DNA from 2 places in the Solibacillus ferritrahens genome. Region 2 is predicted to be linked to the other one. Evidence: predicted binding sites of a transcription regulator. Region 2 holds the regulator's gene; the other holds the start of a gene.
What was found. Region 2 encodes CtsR, which represses protease genes until heat stress. Its sites were predicted from a motif close to ATGGTCAATAAAGGTCAAACA; they were not measured.
Positions count from the first base shown of each region.

Region 1: SNE38_RS02200 (ATP-dependent Clp protease ATP-binding subunit) is a predicted target of CtsR. The motif match lies at 4,060-4,080, and genes of this name have one in related genera.

Region 1 covers NZ_JAXCLE010000002.1:18,047-26,338, reverse strand. Annotated here, with positions in the region: gene fabF (beta-ketoacyl-ACP synthase II) at 1-361, opposite strand, end outside; gene SNE38_RS02210 (beta-ketoacyl-ACP synthase III) at 384-1,319, opposite strand; gene SNE38_RS02205 (YjzD family protein) at 1,610-1,807, shown strand; gene SNE38_RS02200 (ATP-dependent Clp protease ATP-binding subunit) at 1,918-4,041, opposite strand; gene SNE38_RS02195 (metal-sulfur cluster assembly factor) at 4,397-4,705, opposite strand; gene SNE38_RS02190 (prolyl oligopeptidase family serine peptidase) at 4,767-5,522, opposite strand; gene SNE38_RS02185 (Cof-type HAD-IIB family hydrolase) at 5,633-6,439, shown strand; gene SNE38_RS02180 (alpha-amylase family glycosyl hydrolase) at 6,518-7,969, opposite strand; gene SNE38_RS02175 (YisL family protein) at 8,254-8,292, opposite strand, start outside.
Region 2 covers NZ_JAXCLE010000008.1:68,804-77,095, forward strand. Annotated here, with positions in the region: gene SNE38_RS09735 (ATP-dependent Clp protease ATP-binding subunit) at 1-1,294, opposite strand, end outside; gene SNE38_RS09740 (protein arginine kinase) at 1,291-2,388, opposite strand; gene SNE38_RS09745 (UvrB/UvrC motif-containing protein) at 2,385-2,927, opposite strand; gene SNE38_RS09750 (CtsR family transcriptional regulator) at 2,940-3,404, opposite strand; gene SNE38_RS09755 (DUF4870 domain-containing protein) at 3,582-3,887, opposite strand; gene SNE38_RS09760 (acyltransferase) at 4,010-4,222, opposite strand; gene SNE38_RS09765 (globin-coupled sensor protein) at 4,390-5,703, shown strand; gene SNE38_RS09770 (acyl-CoA thioesterase) at 5,794-6,282, opposite strand; gene SNE38_RS09775 (aldehyde dehydrogenase family protein) at 6,349-7,776, opposite strand; gene SNE38_RS09780 (DUF4003 family protein) at 7,809-8,292, opposite strand, start outside.

The DNA.
Region 1 (8,292 bases), on a different contig from region 2:
TCAAAAATTGTTGTTCATGCGTTTCCATTCCACCTATTCCAGAGCCAATCCATACACCTACACGAGGTGCCATTTCTTCTGTAATCGTAAGGTTTGCATCTTTTGCGGCCATCATTGAAGCAGCTAGAGCATAATGAGTAAAGCGATCCATTTTACGTGCTTCTTTTTTCTCAATGTAATCTTCTATATTAAAATCTTTCACTTCCGCTGCTACAGACACCGTAAATTTACTTGTATCCACTCGCGTTAGTGGTCCGATTCCAGATTTACCCGCTACTACATTTTCCCATGATTGCTCTGCATTGTTTCCTACTGGCGTTACTGCTCCGATTCCTGTTACAACAACTCTTCTTTTCTCCATTATTTAACACCCTTCTCTTTCGTTATTTTCCCCATTTTAACGCGAGTGCTCCCCAAGTAAGCCCTCCACCGAATCCAACTAAAACTACGATATCATCATCTTTAATTTTCCCCTCAGCTAAATCATCGACAATTGAGATACCAATAGATGCAGCCGATGTATTGCCGTACTTATGAATCGTTTTCGACATTTTTTCTTCCGGTAGCCCTAGACGCTCTCTAGCAGCTTCCATAATGCGGATATTCGCCTGGTGCGGTACTAAATAATCCACATCTCCCTTTGTTAATCCAGCCTTTTCCAGTACACTGATTGCAGATTCACCCATTTGACGAACCGCAAACTTAAATACTTCACGACCATTCATCGAAATGTGGTTTTCAGGATTTAAATACAAATGTTTTCCGCCTGTCCCATCAGCACCAAGTTCAAATGCCAATATGCCACGGCCTTCAGAAACTTTTCCAATTACTGCTGCACTTGCGCCATCACCAAATAAAACAGCGGTGTTGCGGTCATTCCAATCGGTTATTTTAGATAATTTTTCAACACCTACTACTAATATATATTCATAACTATTACTCTCAATAAATTGTTTTGCTATAGCCGTCCCATAAATAAAGCCAGAACATGCAGCGGAAATGTCCATTGCACCACAACCCGAGATGCCAAGACGTTCTTGTATTTGGCAGGCTACACTTGGAAAGTTTTGATCTTGTGTAACTGTTGCAACAATGATTAATCCCACTTCTTCAGCTGTAATACCGGCATTTTGAATAGCTTGTTGTGCAGCTTTATAAGCTAAATCCGATGTTTCCTCATTCTCTGCGATATATCGATTTCCAATACCAGTCCGAGAACGAATCCATTCATCCGATGTATCTAAAATTTGTTCTATTTCCGAATTCGATAAAGCTTTCTCCGGAATGTACTTGCCTATGCCAACTATACCAGCATTCATATATTATCCCCCTTGTTTTCAAACATCTCCAACCCAAATCTTCTGCTGAATAACATTAAATAATCACTAAATATTAGTATCTGGTACTAATTATAAAGTATAATTATTTTGAAAACAATTAAAATTTATGGAAAACACAATTGACATGTTTTTATGGTGTTGAATTTTCACTTTATGACATCTTAGCGAAAAGTTGTTTTCCCCCTTTTATTTTCATGAAGGCTTGTGGTATGATATTGAGGATGTAATTACAAAATAACGATATAAATAAGTTCAATGAGGTGAAATTGATGCAATATATTATTACTTTCTTTTGGTCATTCCTATTAGTAACAATGACAAACTATGTAGTAAGTTCTGTATTAGGTGTAAACTTTAATTTCATGAATGGCGTAATCGTATCTTTAGTATTCAGCGTTTTAGTTATTATTATCGCTGCAATCATTCCAAACGAATCAACTCCAGAAATAGAAGCAGAGCAACATTAATAGATGACAAGGGGCTGTCCGGTATAAAACTGGACAGCCCCTTGTCATTTAATTTAATTTCGTATTGCAGATTTATATTAGAAAAACTCCATTTTTTGCACCTTCTACTTCTAGGAAATCACCAGTTCATCATTTTCTAGCGTAATTTCCAGCACACCACCCGCTGTTACTACTCCTTTTAATAACTCCCGCGCAACAAGTGTTTCCAGATGGCGCTGTACGAAACGTTTCAATGGACGTGCACCATATTGGGGATCAATACCATGTTCTACGATCCAATCCACTACATCCTTACGTACATGCAACGTAATTTCCTGTTCTCCAACTCTTTCCTGTAGCTGCTTAACATATTTCCAAGCAATTGCATGGAAGTGTTCTTCCGACAATGCATGGAAAATGATAATATCATCCATTCGATTTAATAACTCCGGCTTAAAGTGCTGACGCAAAGCCGTCTGTACAAGCTTCTCTGAATCATCAGACGCCTCAAGTAAAAATTGCGACCCAATATTAGACGTTAAAATAACAACCGTATTCGTAAAGTTTACCACTCGGCCTTGGCTATCGGTAATTCGACCATCATCCAACAATTGCAGTAAAATATTCGCTACATCCGGATGAGCCTTTTCAATTTCATCTAAAAGTACAACCGAGTATGGATTACGACGTACTGCTTCTGTTAATTGCCCACCTTCCTCATAACCGATATAACCAGGTGGTGCTCCGACAAGTCGAGATACAGAATGCTTCTCCATGTATTCACTCATATCGATGCGGATGAAGTGATCTTCTGAATCAAATAATTGCTCAGCTAGTGCTTTTGCCAACTCCGTTTTACCGACACCTGTTGGACCTAGGAACAGGAAGCTTCCAATTGGCTTATTAGGATCCTTAATGCCTGAACGGGCACGCCACACTGCCTCTGCTACGTATGTGACCGCATCATTCTGTCCAACAACACGTTCATGTAATGTATCTTTTAAACGCAATAACTTTTCACGTTCCCCTTCGACAAGCTTCGTAACTGGAATACCTGTCCAGCGAGATATAATTTTTGCGATTTCGTCTTCTGTTACTTCTTCACGCAGCATACGATTGCCTTCCGAATCTTTTAGCTGTTTTTCCATTTCACCAAGTTCTTTTTCAAGTTGCGGAATTATACTATACTGCAGTTCACTTGCCCGCGCTAAATTATTGCCAGACACGAATAATTGATCCCGCTCTGCTTCATATTTTTTCAATTTGTCTTTTTTATCGCGTACAATTTGCAAACCGTTTTTCTCAAGCTCCCATTGCTCTTTCATTGATTTCATGGAAGCTTCCAAAGTATCGATTTCATTCGTAAGGATATCCAGTCGTTTCTTACTTGCATCGTCCTTCTCTTTCTTCAATGCTTGTTGTTCAATTTTAAGCTGAGTGAGACGGCGTGTTAATTGATCGAGTTCCTGCGGCATTGAGTCAATTTCAATCCGAATCATTGCACATGCCTCATCAACTAAATCTATTGCTTTATCAGGTAAAAAACGGTCTGTAATATAGCGATTCGCTAACTGGGCCGCTGCAATAATGGCACGATCATGAATACGAACTCCGCGGTGATGCTCTTCAAAGCGGTCTTTAATCCCACGTAGAATGGACACCGTGTCCTCAATGGAAGGCTCACGTACTAAAACTTGCTGGAATCGACGTTCCAAAGCCGGATCCTTTTCAATATACATACGATATTCATCCAATGTCGTCGCACCGATACAATGCAGCTCCCCGCGCGCAAGCATTGGTTTGAGCATATTTCCTGCGTCCATGGCTCCATCTGATTTCCCAGCACCTACAATTGTATGAATTTCATCAATAAATAAAATGATACTTCCTTCTGAATCTTTCACTTGCTTTAATACGGATTTCAAACGCTCTTCAAATTGACCACGGTAAGAAGCGCCGGCGATGAGTGCACTCATGTCCAGCTCATATAACTGTGCATCCTTTAATCCTTCCGGCACATCCTGTCGAACGATGCGTTGAGCCAACCCTTCCACAATAGCCGTTTTACCAACACCTGGTTCGCCAATCAATACAGGGTTGTTTTTTGTTTTACGCGATAAGATTCGGATGACATTGCGAATTTCCTCATCACGTCCAATAACCGGGTCCATCTTGCCATTCTTTACTTGTTCAATTAAATTACGACCAAATTGTTCTAAAGGTGGTCGATTGTCTTGTGTTTGGTTAAATTGCATATATTGCACCCTCCAATTAGTTTGACCTTTACTGACTAATTTTATTATAGGTCAAAATTAGTCAACTCACAAATTTTTACACTCCCTTTTAGGTACGGTATTATATTTTTGAATATACGATAAATAAAGTAAAAAGAAATAATCATTAGTATATGTGTAACAAATAGAACTTTATCCTTAATATTTTAGAAAAGCATTTCATTAATAATTATTTGATGTTAACCGTATATTTAAACTGGATTCAACTGGAAAACATAAAAATTCCTTTACGACTCTACGACTTAGACCGTGATATTTATCTAAAATAAAAATCGATTATTTTGCTTCTGCAAAATAATCGATTTAATATTTTTTATTAACGGATACCTAAAGCCATTTTTGCGTAGCGTGACATATTGTCTTTAGACCATGCCGGCTGCCATACGATATCTACTTTTACCTCTTTTACTTCCGGTAATTCATTTAATGCTGTTGTTACTTGATCCACGATTACTGGTGCAAGCGGGCAACCCATTGATGTTAATGTCATTGTAACAATCGCTAAGCCCTCTTCTGTTAAATCCACTTCATATACTAAACCTAAGTTGACAATATCGATGCCTAGCTCAGGGTCGATTACATTTTCTAAAGCTCCGAGCATGCTGTCTTTCATATCTTGATCAATCGCCATTTTTTGTTTCCCCTTTCGACATAGTGTTATCGTCTATCATAGCAGAACGAATGCTTTATGCCAAACGTTGTGCAATGAAATCTGTCACTTGTAAAATACCATTTCTTGAAACGGCATGTCCTGCTTTTGGCTCTGCGATATATTGAATATTCGCTGCCTTTCCTTCTTTTTCAAGTTGTTCATAAAAAGGTCTGCTCATACTAAATGGAACGACCGTATCTTTTTCACCATGCCAAAATATTATTGGTTTATTTGCCCACAATGATCCATGTTGTTCCATATCATATTTGCCGAGCATATTGAACAAAGCACTTTGCTGTTCATCAGATATCGGAAGTTGAACACCTTTTTGCTTCAGTTCCTCAACTTGATGAAGTGCGACCTTCGTGTAGCTCGTTGTTCCCATGCAAATACCCGCAGCCTGAATCCATGGATAAACAGTTAAGCAGCCCGATGTTACAATGCCGCCCATTGACGTTCCGGCAATACCAATTTTGCCGCCTGCCAATTTTTTCAGCTTCATTTCTTCATAAAGAGTATGTACTTCTCCGATCGACTTTAAGACAATTTTCCAAAAGTTATAATTCATCTGTTCATCCGTTAAATAATCTGACCGTTCTCCATGCATGATCGCATCAGGTAGAATAACTCGGATACCTTTTTGCACAAACTGATACGCATAATGAAGATTATGTTCCTTAGCACTTAAGAACCCATGTAAAAAAATAACGACGGGTGTATGTTCGTCCATCGTTTCATCATACACATGCAATAACGGAATCGACTTCCATAACTCTTGCTCTACAATCATTTTTTTCACCTCGTCCTTACCTTATCAAAACTCCGCGATTGTTTCAAAACTTTGACGAATGTTAATTTTTCACGTTACAATAATACCCATGCTAAAGGAGGCTTATTCTCATGAACGAACATTTAATAGTATTGGATTTAGACGGAACATTATTGACGGATGATAAGAAGATTTCCTCCCTTACAAAGGAAACATTATTTAAGGCAAAGCAAGCGGGGCATCAAGTAATGATCGCGACAGGACGTCCTTTCCGGGCTAGTCTTCCCTATTATAAAGAATTGGAGTTAACGACACCAATTGTCAATTTTAACGGGGCGCTTATTCACCACCCAAAAAACCCAATGTGGAAAACAATCCATACACCTGTGGATTTAAGTGTAGTCCACGATGTTGTTGAATCAGTCCATAAATATGAATATGATAATTTAATCGCCGAAGTAATGGACGATGTATATCTCCATCGTGAGGATGAAAAAGTACACGAAATGTTTAATATGGGTAGTCCTAATATTTTAATGGGTGATCTCAAAAGGACATTAAAGGAAAATCCGACGAGTTTATTGATTCAGGCAGATGATGTAAATACGCCAATTATCCGCAAACATTTGCACGATGTACACGCTGAGCTGATCGAGCATCGACGCTGGGGTGCACCTTTCCCAATTATTGAAATTGTGCATAAAGGGTTAAGTAAAGCAATTGGTATTGACTTCATTTCAAAAGAAATGGGTATTCCACGTGAGCGGATCATTGCATTTGGCGACGAGGACAATGATTTTGAAATGATTGATTATGCCGGAATTGGTGTAGCAATGAGTAATGGAATTGATGATTTAAAAAATATCGCCAACGAAATTACGTTATCCAATAATGAAGATGGTATTGCAAAATTTTTGCATGACCGATTAAAACTATAGGACACGTTACTGAATTGAGTCCAATTATTAAAAATAGCCCGGAAAAGCGAGGTATTCACTTTTCTGGGCTATTTCATTTTATTTTGCTGAATTGGCGCGGCGTTGTTTTCCACGTTTCATAATGACAATCATGAATGCCGTATAAAGTACAACAACTAGTCCAAGTGCCACAATATAGGAAGTATTAATTCCTCGCGCATCGATGACCTGATACACCTCAACCATTTCACGGTCTAAAATGATTGTATAGTTGTTATCTTTATTTTCACGAATGATTTCACTATTGAACATCCCACGGATTTCTTTTCCTTCCCCCAGCTCTGCTACAGGGATATGGACACGTTTTGTTTTACTGCTATTGTTAATAACAACAATCCATGTTTCCGTGTCAGATTTCCGCTCAAATACGATATAGCCATCTTCATTTTCAAGCCATTTAAATTCACCATTACGTAATGTATCTGAATCATTTCGTAAAGATTGAAGCTTTCCAACATAATCCGCCAGTTCTGAATCTGTCTTAAAATTATAGTATTGATGCGCCTCTTCACCGGCAGTACCATTCATTGCAATTTCAGATCCGTATTGAACGACTGGCACACCCGGCAATAATAGTGTACTTGCAATCGAAATTTTACTACGTGTCGGAGGATACATCCCTTCAGCCGTTGCAGCTAAAGTAAAACGGTCTGACCAAATTGTATCGGTCATTGTCAACACAGGTGTATCGGATAATGTTTCTTCAATATACGGCTCCAACACTGTCGTATCCAAATCAACATTTTTAAAGGAATTTGTATATTGGGAAGCCATATCATTATAGAATTTTGCATCAAAATTAGCATCGCTTTCCGCATTTGCAATAACGTAAGCACCAGTAGCTTTTAATTGCTCAATCATGCGGTTTAAAAATGCTGTATCTGCTTGCTCAATATTCGTTAGACGCACGCCATCCAGTCCGTATGTATCCACAAATTGTACGGCACTGTCGATTATTACATTTTGTACTTCTTCGTTTGTTAAATCCCACTGTATTTTCCCATCATTTGTACTTGCCACAAATCCTTGCTTTGCTGCAAGTTCATGGTTTGGACTAACATTCGTAATAGGAAAATCAGCCATTATTTTCATTTCACGCTTTTGATATGAATTTACCATTTTCTTGAATTCATTAGCTGTACCAAAACGAGGGTCTAATAGTGTATAGCTTGTCGGCATCGAACCGTCATATTTTTCTGTTGCAAAAACTGAGCCTACTGAAAGTATTGTATAGCCCATATTGGTAACATAATCAATTTTCTTTAAGACACCATCAAAGTCTCCACCCGCAAACATTGTCGGGTCTTGGGCATTTACTGTATCATCATCATTTTTGCCTGTTCCATTAAAGAAGCGGTCCACTAAAATGTCATATATACTTTCATCTGCAATTGTACGATTTTCTTCAGCATTTGCTAATGATGCAAATGACAATGAAGTTGAAAGTACTACACCTGCAGTAAGTGCACTAAGCCATTTATTAAATCTCAATTTATTTCCCTCTCTTTCACATACAATCCAACGTCATTTTACCAAAAAACCTATACACGTAGCTATGATTACAAAAGTTATTTGTAGGAAATCCAACAAATACGTGACAAAAATGTGTATAGATTTAAAGAATAGCAAATCATATATGTATATGGAAATAATTTATGCATCTGATAAATCAAATAGAGGGAAATGCGAAATGAAAGCCTGATGTAATATATATAGTTTTTTAAATTAAAAAGTGTGCAAAAAGTTGATTTCACTTTTTGCACACAATGCTTTTATTAGAAGTTTATACCGATACCCATGCTTAAGCCTAAGTA
Region 2 (8,292 bases):
CCGCATTCTTTTCGGATTTTATACCCTCTAGCTTATCTTCTAATTCTTTTAAATTCGGTGGAACTGTATATGAACGTAAACGAACTTTCGAACCGGCCTCATCAATTAAGTCAATTGCTTTATCCGGTAAGAATCGGTCTGAAATGTAACGATCCGATAATTTTGCTGCCGCTTCTACTGCTTCGTCTGAAATTTTCACACGGTGATGTGCTTCATAACGGTCACGTAAGCCTTTAATAATTTGGATTGTTTCATCAACAGATGGCTCATCGACTTGGATAGGTTGGAAACGACGCTCCAATGCTGCATCTTTTTCAATATATTTACGATATTCATCAAGTGTTGTTGCACCGATACATTGTAATTCTCCGCGGGCTAAAGATGGTTTTAAAATGTTGGATGCATCAATTGCACCTTCTGCACCACCTGCACCGATTAATGTGTGAAGCTCGTCGATGAACAGAATGATATTGCCGGCTTGGCGAATCTCATCCATTACTTTTTTCAGACGGTCCTCAAATTCACCGCGGTATTTTGTACCTGCTACAACAGTACCCATATCAAGTGTCATAACACGTTTGTCACGAAGCGTTTCAGGTACTTCATTATTAATGATTTGCTGAGCCAAGCCTTCAGCAATGGCTGTTTTACCGACACCTGGCTCCCCGATTAGTACTGGGTTGTTTTTTGTACGGCGTGACAATACTTCCACGACACGTGTAATTTCTTTAGAGCGTCCGATTACAGGGTCAAGTGAACCTTCTCGTGCCACTGCTGTTAAATCACGCGCTAAACTATCCAATGTTGGTGTATTCACAGTTTGCGCCATATTTGACGTTCCACTAGTGTTGGCATCATTGTTTCCTAATAGTAATAAAACTTGTTGGCGTGCTTTATTAATACTTACACCCGTGTTAGCCAGTACGCGTGCTGCAACGCCTTCACCTTCACGAATTAATGCCAATAATATATGTTCTGTTCCTACATATGCATGACCTAGTTTGCGTGACTCATCCAACGACAGTTCGATTACTTTTTTAGCACGCGGTGTGTAATGAACGATAGGGCCAACTTCCTCCGTACCCTTTCCTACCAATTCCTCTATGCCTGTTTCGATCATCTGAGGGCTAATATTAATTGCTTCCAATGCTTTTGCAGCAATCCCGCCACCTTCACGAATTAAGCCAAGTAAAATATGTTCTGTTCCAATTTCTTTATGCTTAAGGCGAATTGCTTCTTCTTGAGCAAGTTGTAATACTTTTTGAGCACGTTGTGTGAATCGATTGAACATCATAAAAAATCCTCTCCTTTTTCCCCATTGTTTATAGCTTCATCTTGCTCATTTAACTTATCTTGTAAAAGCTTCGCACGATACATATCGCGCTCTGCTGGTTGCAACGTAGTACCAATATATTGCTGAATGAGTCCAGGTTGCATTAAAAGCATGCACTCATTTAATTTACGCTGTGAAATAGGTTCTAATAATCCTAAACTTACCCCAAGACGGACATTGGATAAACAGCTTGCGGCTTCCTCACTCGGTAAAATTTTTGCAAACTTCAATGTGCCAAGTGCACGACTTAAGCGGTCTTCTAAAATTGAAGGAGCACGCATCAATAAATTTTTCCGGGCAAGCTGTTCTTTTTGAATGACTTGCTCTACTACTTCTTGAAGCTCATGCAAAATTGTTTCTTCGGATTTCCCTAAAGTGATCTGATTAGAGATTTGATAAATATTACCTAAGTTTTCACTTCCTTCTCCATATATACCCCTCACTACCATTCCTAACCTTGTCATCATCTGAATCAGGGCATTCATTTGTTTAGTCATAGTAAGTGCTGGTAAATGAAGCATGACAGAGGCTCTAAGTCCCGTTCCAACATTGGTCGGACAACTTGTTAAGTAGCCATATCGGTCTTCATATGCATAGTTGATTGACTTACTCAAGTAGCGGTCAATCGTTCTAGCCTCCTTAAAGGCTTCTTTTAAGTTCATGCCTTGTGTCAGGCTCTGAATCCGAATATGGTCCTCTTCATTTACTAATATGCTAATGGATTCATCTTTTGTTAAAAAAAATGATCCTATTTTTTTTCTCCGTGCCAAGTTAGGGCTTATAAGATGCTTCTCTACTAGGATTTGACGCTGTAATACAGGCATATCTTTTATTTGGAAGTAGGAAAATTGATAAGGGTTTACATCTGTAGATAGTAGAACCTTCATCATTTTTTCTTCGACTACCTGTGCCTCTTCTTCTGTAAAACTTATTGGAAATCGAGTATTGGCAATATTACGAGCAAGTCGAATGCGTGTACTAATGACGATATCCGATTCGCTTTCATGTTGCATCCAGCTTGGACTAGCATTCGTTAGAAAATGCTCGATGTTCATGCGTTCCCCTCTCCTTCCTGTTTGATTTTATTTTCTAATTCACGTACTTCATCACGAATTGAAGCTGCATCCTCAAAGCGTTCCTCAGCAATCGCCTGATGTAATAATGTACGGAGTTCGTTAATTTGTTGTTCAACTTTTTCTTTTGATGGGGCATTTTTTTCGTACCCTACATGCTGTGTACCTGCTTGAATGCGTTCGAGCAGCTGTGGTAATTGTTCACTAAATGTTTCATAACACTGACCACATCCAAATTTTCCTTGCTTTAAAAATTGCCGGTACGTAAACCCACAAGAAGGACATGCTTTTGGATTGGTTGTCTGTTTCGTTGTGCTTTCTTTTTTAGCGTTCACTGGTACAAAATTGAACCAATTCGATATAAGCTGCTGAAGAGATGTTGGCTCTTCACTCACATCAAATTGAAATGGATGAAATTGTGTAGCACATACTTCACAATAATGACGTTCCACTTTTTGACCATTGTGAACTTGTGTTACCGTTACATTTGCATGACGCTGCTTACAATGCTCACATATCATATATTTACACCTCTACTTTTCAAAAGAAATCGTTTGTAGCATTGCATGCATAATACGTGCCCTTAACTGATCACGGAGTGGTAAACCTACCTGTAATGTGACACGATCTAGGGCCACTTTCATAATGCTTGCTTCACGCTCAGTAATAATATCCTCTTCCAACAATCGATAAATAATATGCTCTGCATTCGTCTGTGCAATGGCATTCCCTATTTGTGTTTCCATTTCATCTAATAAATTTTTCTTTGAGTGGATTGTTACTCGCAAAATCCGAATATAACCGCCACCTCCACGCTTACTCTCTACATAGTAGCCATGTTCGGTCGTGAAACGCGTATTGATGACGTAATTGATTTGGGAAGGAGCACAGGAAAATTGCTTCGCTAATTCATTGCGCTTTATCTCAATATGTCCCTGCCCATCTAATTCAATAACTTCCTTCAAATACCCTTCAATTATGTCAGATATATTCCTCATGCTGTTTTCACCTCTCATCAACTGACTTTGACTATCTTTGACTTAAATATACAATATTTATTTTTTGCAATGCAACTATTTGCTCTTACTTAGGTTTCCCCTAAATCGCAATAAAAAATCCCTATTTATGTAAAAAAACGGCCGAGTTTGTTTTATACAAACTCGACCGCTTTTATGTTAGACCCAACGACCAACAATCGGATAATTCCAGTCTTGGTCTGATAATGCTTTTATAATTCCGATTACCGGAGCAATCCAGAATATTAATACAAAGACAAATAAGAATGGTAAACCGATTAGCAGAATTGAAAAGATTCCTGCAATTGCAATTAAAATACCAAATACTACTTGGAATAGTAATGCTTGAATTGAAGTCCGTTTTACTTCAGATTCAGTACTTATTAAGAAAAATAGAATCGGTACTAGGAAAGGAGCAAAAAAGGCACTAGCATGAATAATAATTTTTGACCATTTTGATTCCATTTGTTATCAACCTCACTTTATATTGTTAGCTTATTTACGGATAATATTCACAAAAGTTTCATAGAGGGAATAAAAAAATCCCGATTTTTTTTATCGAGATTTCTACGAGAAGCGATTTCCCATTAATATGGTCCTCTATCATTCGGGTTATCCCCTTCTTGAGGAAATAAAAAATACGAAATTATTGCTGTTAAAATGGCAGCTCCTATGACAATCAATATTCGATCACGGTCGCCTACTTCTGCATAATTATTAACTAGCATAATATAAGAAGCAATTGCAACCCCTAATGATATTGGTATAACAAATTTTAAACGACCTTTATGAAATTTCATTTTTTCTACGCCCTTTAAATCTATTTTTGTTAATTTCTATCATACCTTGTTTAATTTTAAATTACAAATTCTTCAATAATAAGAATTTATACCGAAATAATACTGATAATCCCTGCAAAAAATAGTAAGATTGTAGTAGTAAAAAATTTAATGAGATGAGGAATAGTATGGGCATTCTATTTACAAAAGCAACTAAAGTTTCAAAAAAACCTTACTTTGACATAGCTAAATATTCTCAAGAAGTTTCTTTAGATGTTTCAAAGTATCCTGATTTAAGTAAACAGCTTCAATTATTAAAATTAACTAATGAAGATTTAGCCATTATAAAACAGCTGGAGCCCTTTGCTCAGGAAATTATTCCTAATATGGTAGAGCAATTCTATGAAGCAATTAGTTTAAGCACAGAACTTACTGATATTATAAATAATACAAGTAAAATAGACCGTTTAAAAGTCACTCTATCCAATCATTTAGAAAGTATTTTTAAAGGTTCGATTGATTCACATTACATAGAAGAGCGCCAGACAATTGCGCATGTGCATGTAAGAATTGGGTTAAAATCAAAATGGTATATCGCCTCGTTCCAATCATTAATCACGACATTTATTGAATTTATCGAAAAAGTCGATATGTCGAATTCCGAGATGGGCAAAGCCGTTAATGCTTTCTCGAAAATTATTAGCCTCGAACAGCAGCTTGTTATCGAAGCATACGAAAAAGAAGAACAGCGCATTCGTATGGAAAATATAGAATTGAAAATAAAACTAATTGACCGAATTCAAAATACCGCGCAGGAATTGTATAGCATTAGTGATGAAACAAATGATTCCTTACAGAAAATAGCCAGCCAATCTGAAGAAATCGCTTCTAATACAGAGCAAGGTTTGAATTTAGTAGCGGAGACAGAAGACAAATCAACAACTGGTACAACATATTTAGTGAGTCAAACTGCGATTATGTCGACGATTTTAGACCGAGTGGACACATTGGAAACTTCAATGGTCACACTTCGTCAATCCTCTCAAAAAATTGCTGACATTGTAGGGTTAGTAACAGGTATTGCTGACCAAACAAACTTACTAGCCTTAAATGCTTCTATTGAAGCAGCCCGTGCCGGGGAACATGGTAAAGGTTTTGCTGTCGTAGCTGATGAAGTAAGAAAACTTGCAGAAGAAACGAAAAAGGCTGTTCAAAATGTATCGCAATTAATTAAAGAAACCGAGCTCAATATTACACAAATGTCCCACTCTGTATCAAGTGTAGATGAGCAGGTGAAAATGAGTGTAGATACGCAAAAGAATTTAGCGGATTCCTTTACATCGATTACAGAAGCTGTATCAGGTATTAAAAAGAAATATGAAAATACAAATGAAGACATTCATACAATTTCTTCCGTTATTACAGGGTTAACACATACAACAAATCTTGTCTCAACTTCTTCTGATTCGTTGTTGCGTATAGTTCATGAACTAAATAATTAACATCCCGTTAGCTCCGGGAGAATAAGAAGAGGCAGTGTGCAAAATAAAATTTTACTGTGCACACTGCCTTTTTGCTTATTACTTAAGAATTTAAGCTCGGCGATTTTTTGATAAGACTCGCTTTTGCTTTCGATGTTCTTGGCGAATAGGACCTGTTTCAAATAAATGACGTTCAAAATCTGTTTCTGGCTCTACGCCTGGTACTTCTTTCGGATTGCCGTTTTCATCAATTGCAACCATTGTCACGAAAGATTCTGTCGTTAATTTTTTGGCTCCAGTTTTAACATTTCTCGAAACAACACGCACATACACTTCCATTGAAGTTCGCCCTGTCCCAGAAACAACTGCCTCCAGCTCTATCATATCCCCTGCATAAGCGGGTGAGACAAAATCTACGGAGTCAAATGATGCTGTAACGACCTCTCCCTGAGAATGTTTCATTGCTGCAATTGCTGCAATTTCATCAATATATGCTAATACTTTTCCCCCGAATATAGATTGATGATGATTTGTATCAGGAGGTAGCACTAATCGTGTTTGGATAGATTTTGAATAACTCATTGGTAAAGTTGTTTTCATAAATATCCTCCTTTCTAACTACACTCCATGTTACTATTCGATAGGGCAAAGTGCTAGTTTGAATTTTTAATATGTCAGCTTCATTGTTATAAATTTCAGCTCCGTCATTTCTTCCACAGCATACTTAATACCTTCTTTGCCATAGCCGCTCATTTTAACACCACCATATGGCATATTATCTACGCGGAATGTAGGAACATCATTAATAACTACCGTTCCTGCTTCAATCTCCTCTGCAGCTTTCATGGCATCTGTGAAAACGTTTGTATAAATACCCGCATTTAAGGCTAAATCTGATTCGTTTACGAGCGCTATCGCCTCGTCCAATGTTTCATATGGAACAATCGATACAATAGGCGCAAAGGTTTCTTCACATACAATTTTCATATCCGGCTTCACATTTGTCATGACAGTTGGCGAGCAAGTACGATCCGTAAATTCTGCCCCTGTTGCAACAATCGCACCTTGTTGTTTTGCTGCTTCAATCCAACTCTTAATACGCTTCACTTCATCAGGGTGAATCATAGCACTCACATCTGTCTGTTCATCATGAGGATCTCCAACAACTAACTTTTCAGTCTCTTCCACAAACAACTTCGTGAATTGCTCGTAAATAGAACTGTGAACATATACACGCTGTAGAGAAATGCATACTTGTCCCGCAAAGCCAAATGCCCCGCCTACACAGCGTGCTATAACTTTTTCAATTGGTGTTGAAGGCTCTACAATTAATGCAGCATTTGAACCTAGCTCTAATGTAATTTTACGCAAGCCGACCTTTTCTTTAATTTTCAGTCCAACCGCTCCACTACCAGTAAATGTAACTTTTTTCACAAGTGGATGTGTCACAAGGGTATCGCTTAAATCGCTACCACCGCCAGTCACAATTTGCAGAGCCCCATCCGGTAATCCAGCTTCTTTAAAAATTTCTGCCATCGCAAGTGCGCTTAATGGTGTTTGTGATGCCGGTTTTAAAACGACTGTATTCCCTACAGCAAAGGCCGGCCCTAACTTATGCGCCACTAAGTTAAACGGAAAGTTAAACGGTGTTATGGCAGAGACTACGCCTAATGGTACTCGTTTTGTATAGCCCATTCGATCTTTAACACCAGGTGTAGCATCCATTGGAACGGTTTCTCCTGTAATTTGTTTTGCCGCTTCTGCTGCAAATTGATACGTAGTAATTGTACGATCTAGTTCAGTAAGTCCTGCTGATAGCGGTTTAGATGCTTCATCTGCTAAAATTTTTGCAAGCTCCTGTTTACGGTCACGCATAATTGCCGCAACTTTATATAAAATCTCAGCACGTTCATATGCTGTTGTCTTCTTAAATGACAGAAACGCTTTATGTGCTCCCTCAATTGCTCTTTCCACATCAGCAACAGAGGCCTTTGCAACTTTCGCAATTACTTTTCCCGTATAGGGTGCTGTTAGTTCGCTTGATTCCTCCGTACTTTCCCATTTGCCATTAATCCATAGTTTTGTTTCTTTCATAATAAATCCCTCCTCTATATTATCTACCCGATTTAAATAAATATATCGAGAATATCAAATGCTAAAAAAAATGTCATATCATTTATAAAATCACTCATATTAATGGCTTGCATAAAAAGTAGGCTATCGTTAAAATCAGCTAATTGATTATTTTCAATTAAGTGGTGCAGCACATAGTGAGTTGCAGTCATTAATGCATATTCCTTTTCTCTTGCATACATAGATAAGCTCATTAATTCCTGAGATAGCTCAATAATTTCATTCACTACTTCAGAAGTTGCAGCTACTAAAGCGAGCAAGGCCAAATATGGATAAAATTTCTTACCTACCTTTACCTTTTTGTTAGTAAATGATTGTTTAATCGCAACAGTATATTCGATTAAAGTTGGCTGAAACTCCTCTTGATATAATGTCAAAAGCTGTGTCATCGCCTGTAATGAATCACCAATTTTAAAACCTTCTTTCTGCAATCCATCATAATATTGCCGCATCGTTTCAGCCATCGTTCCATAGTTA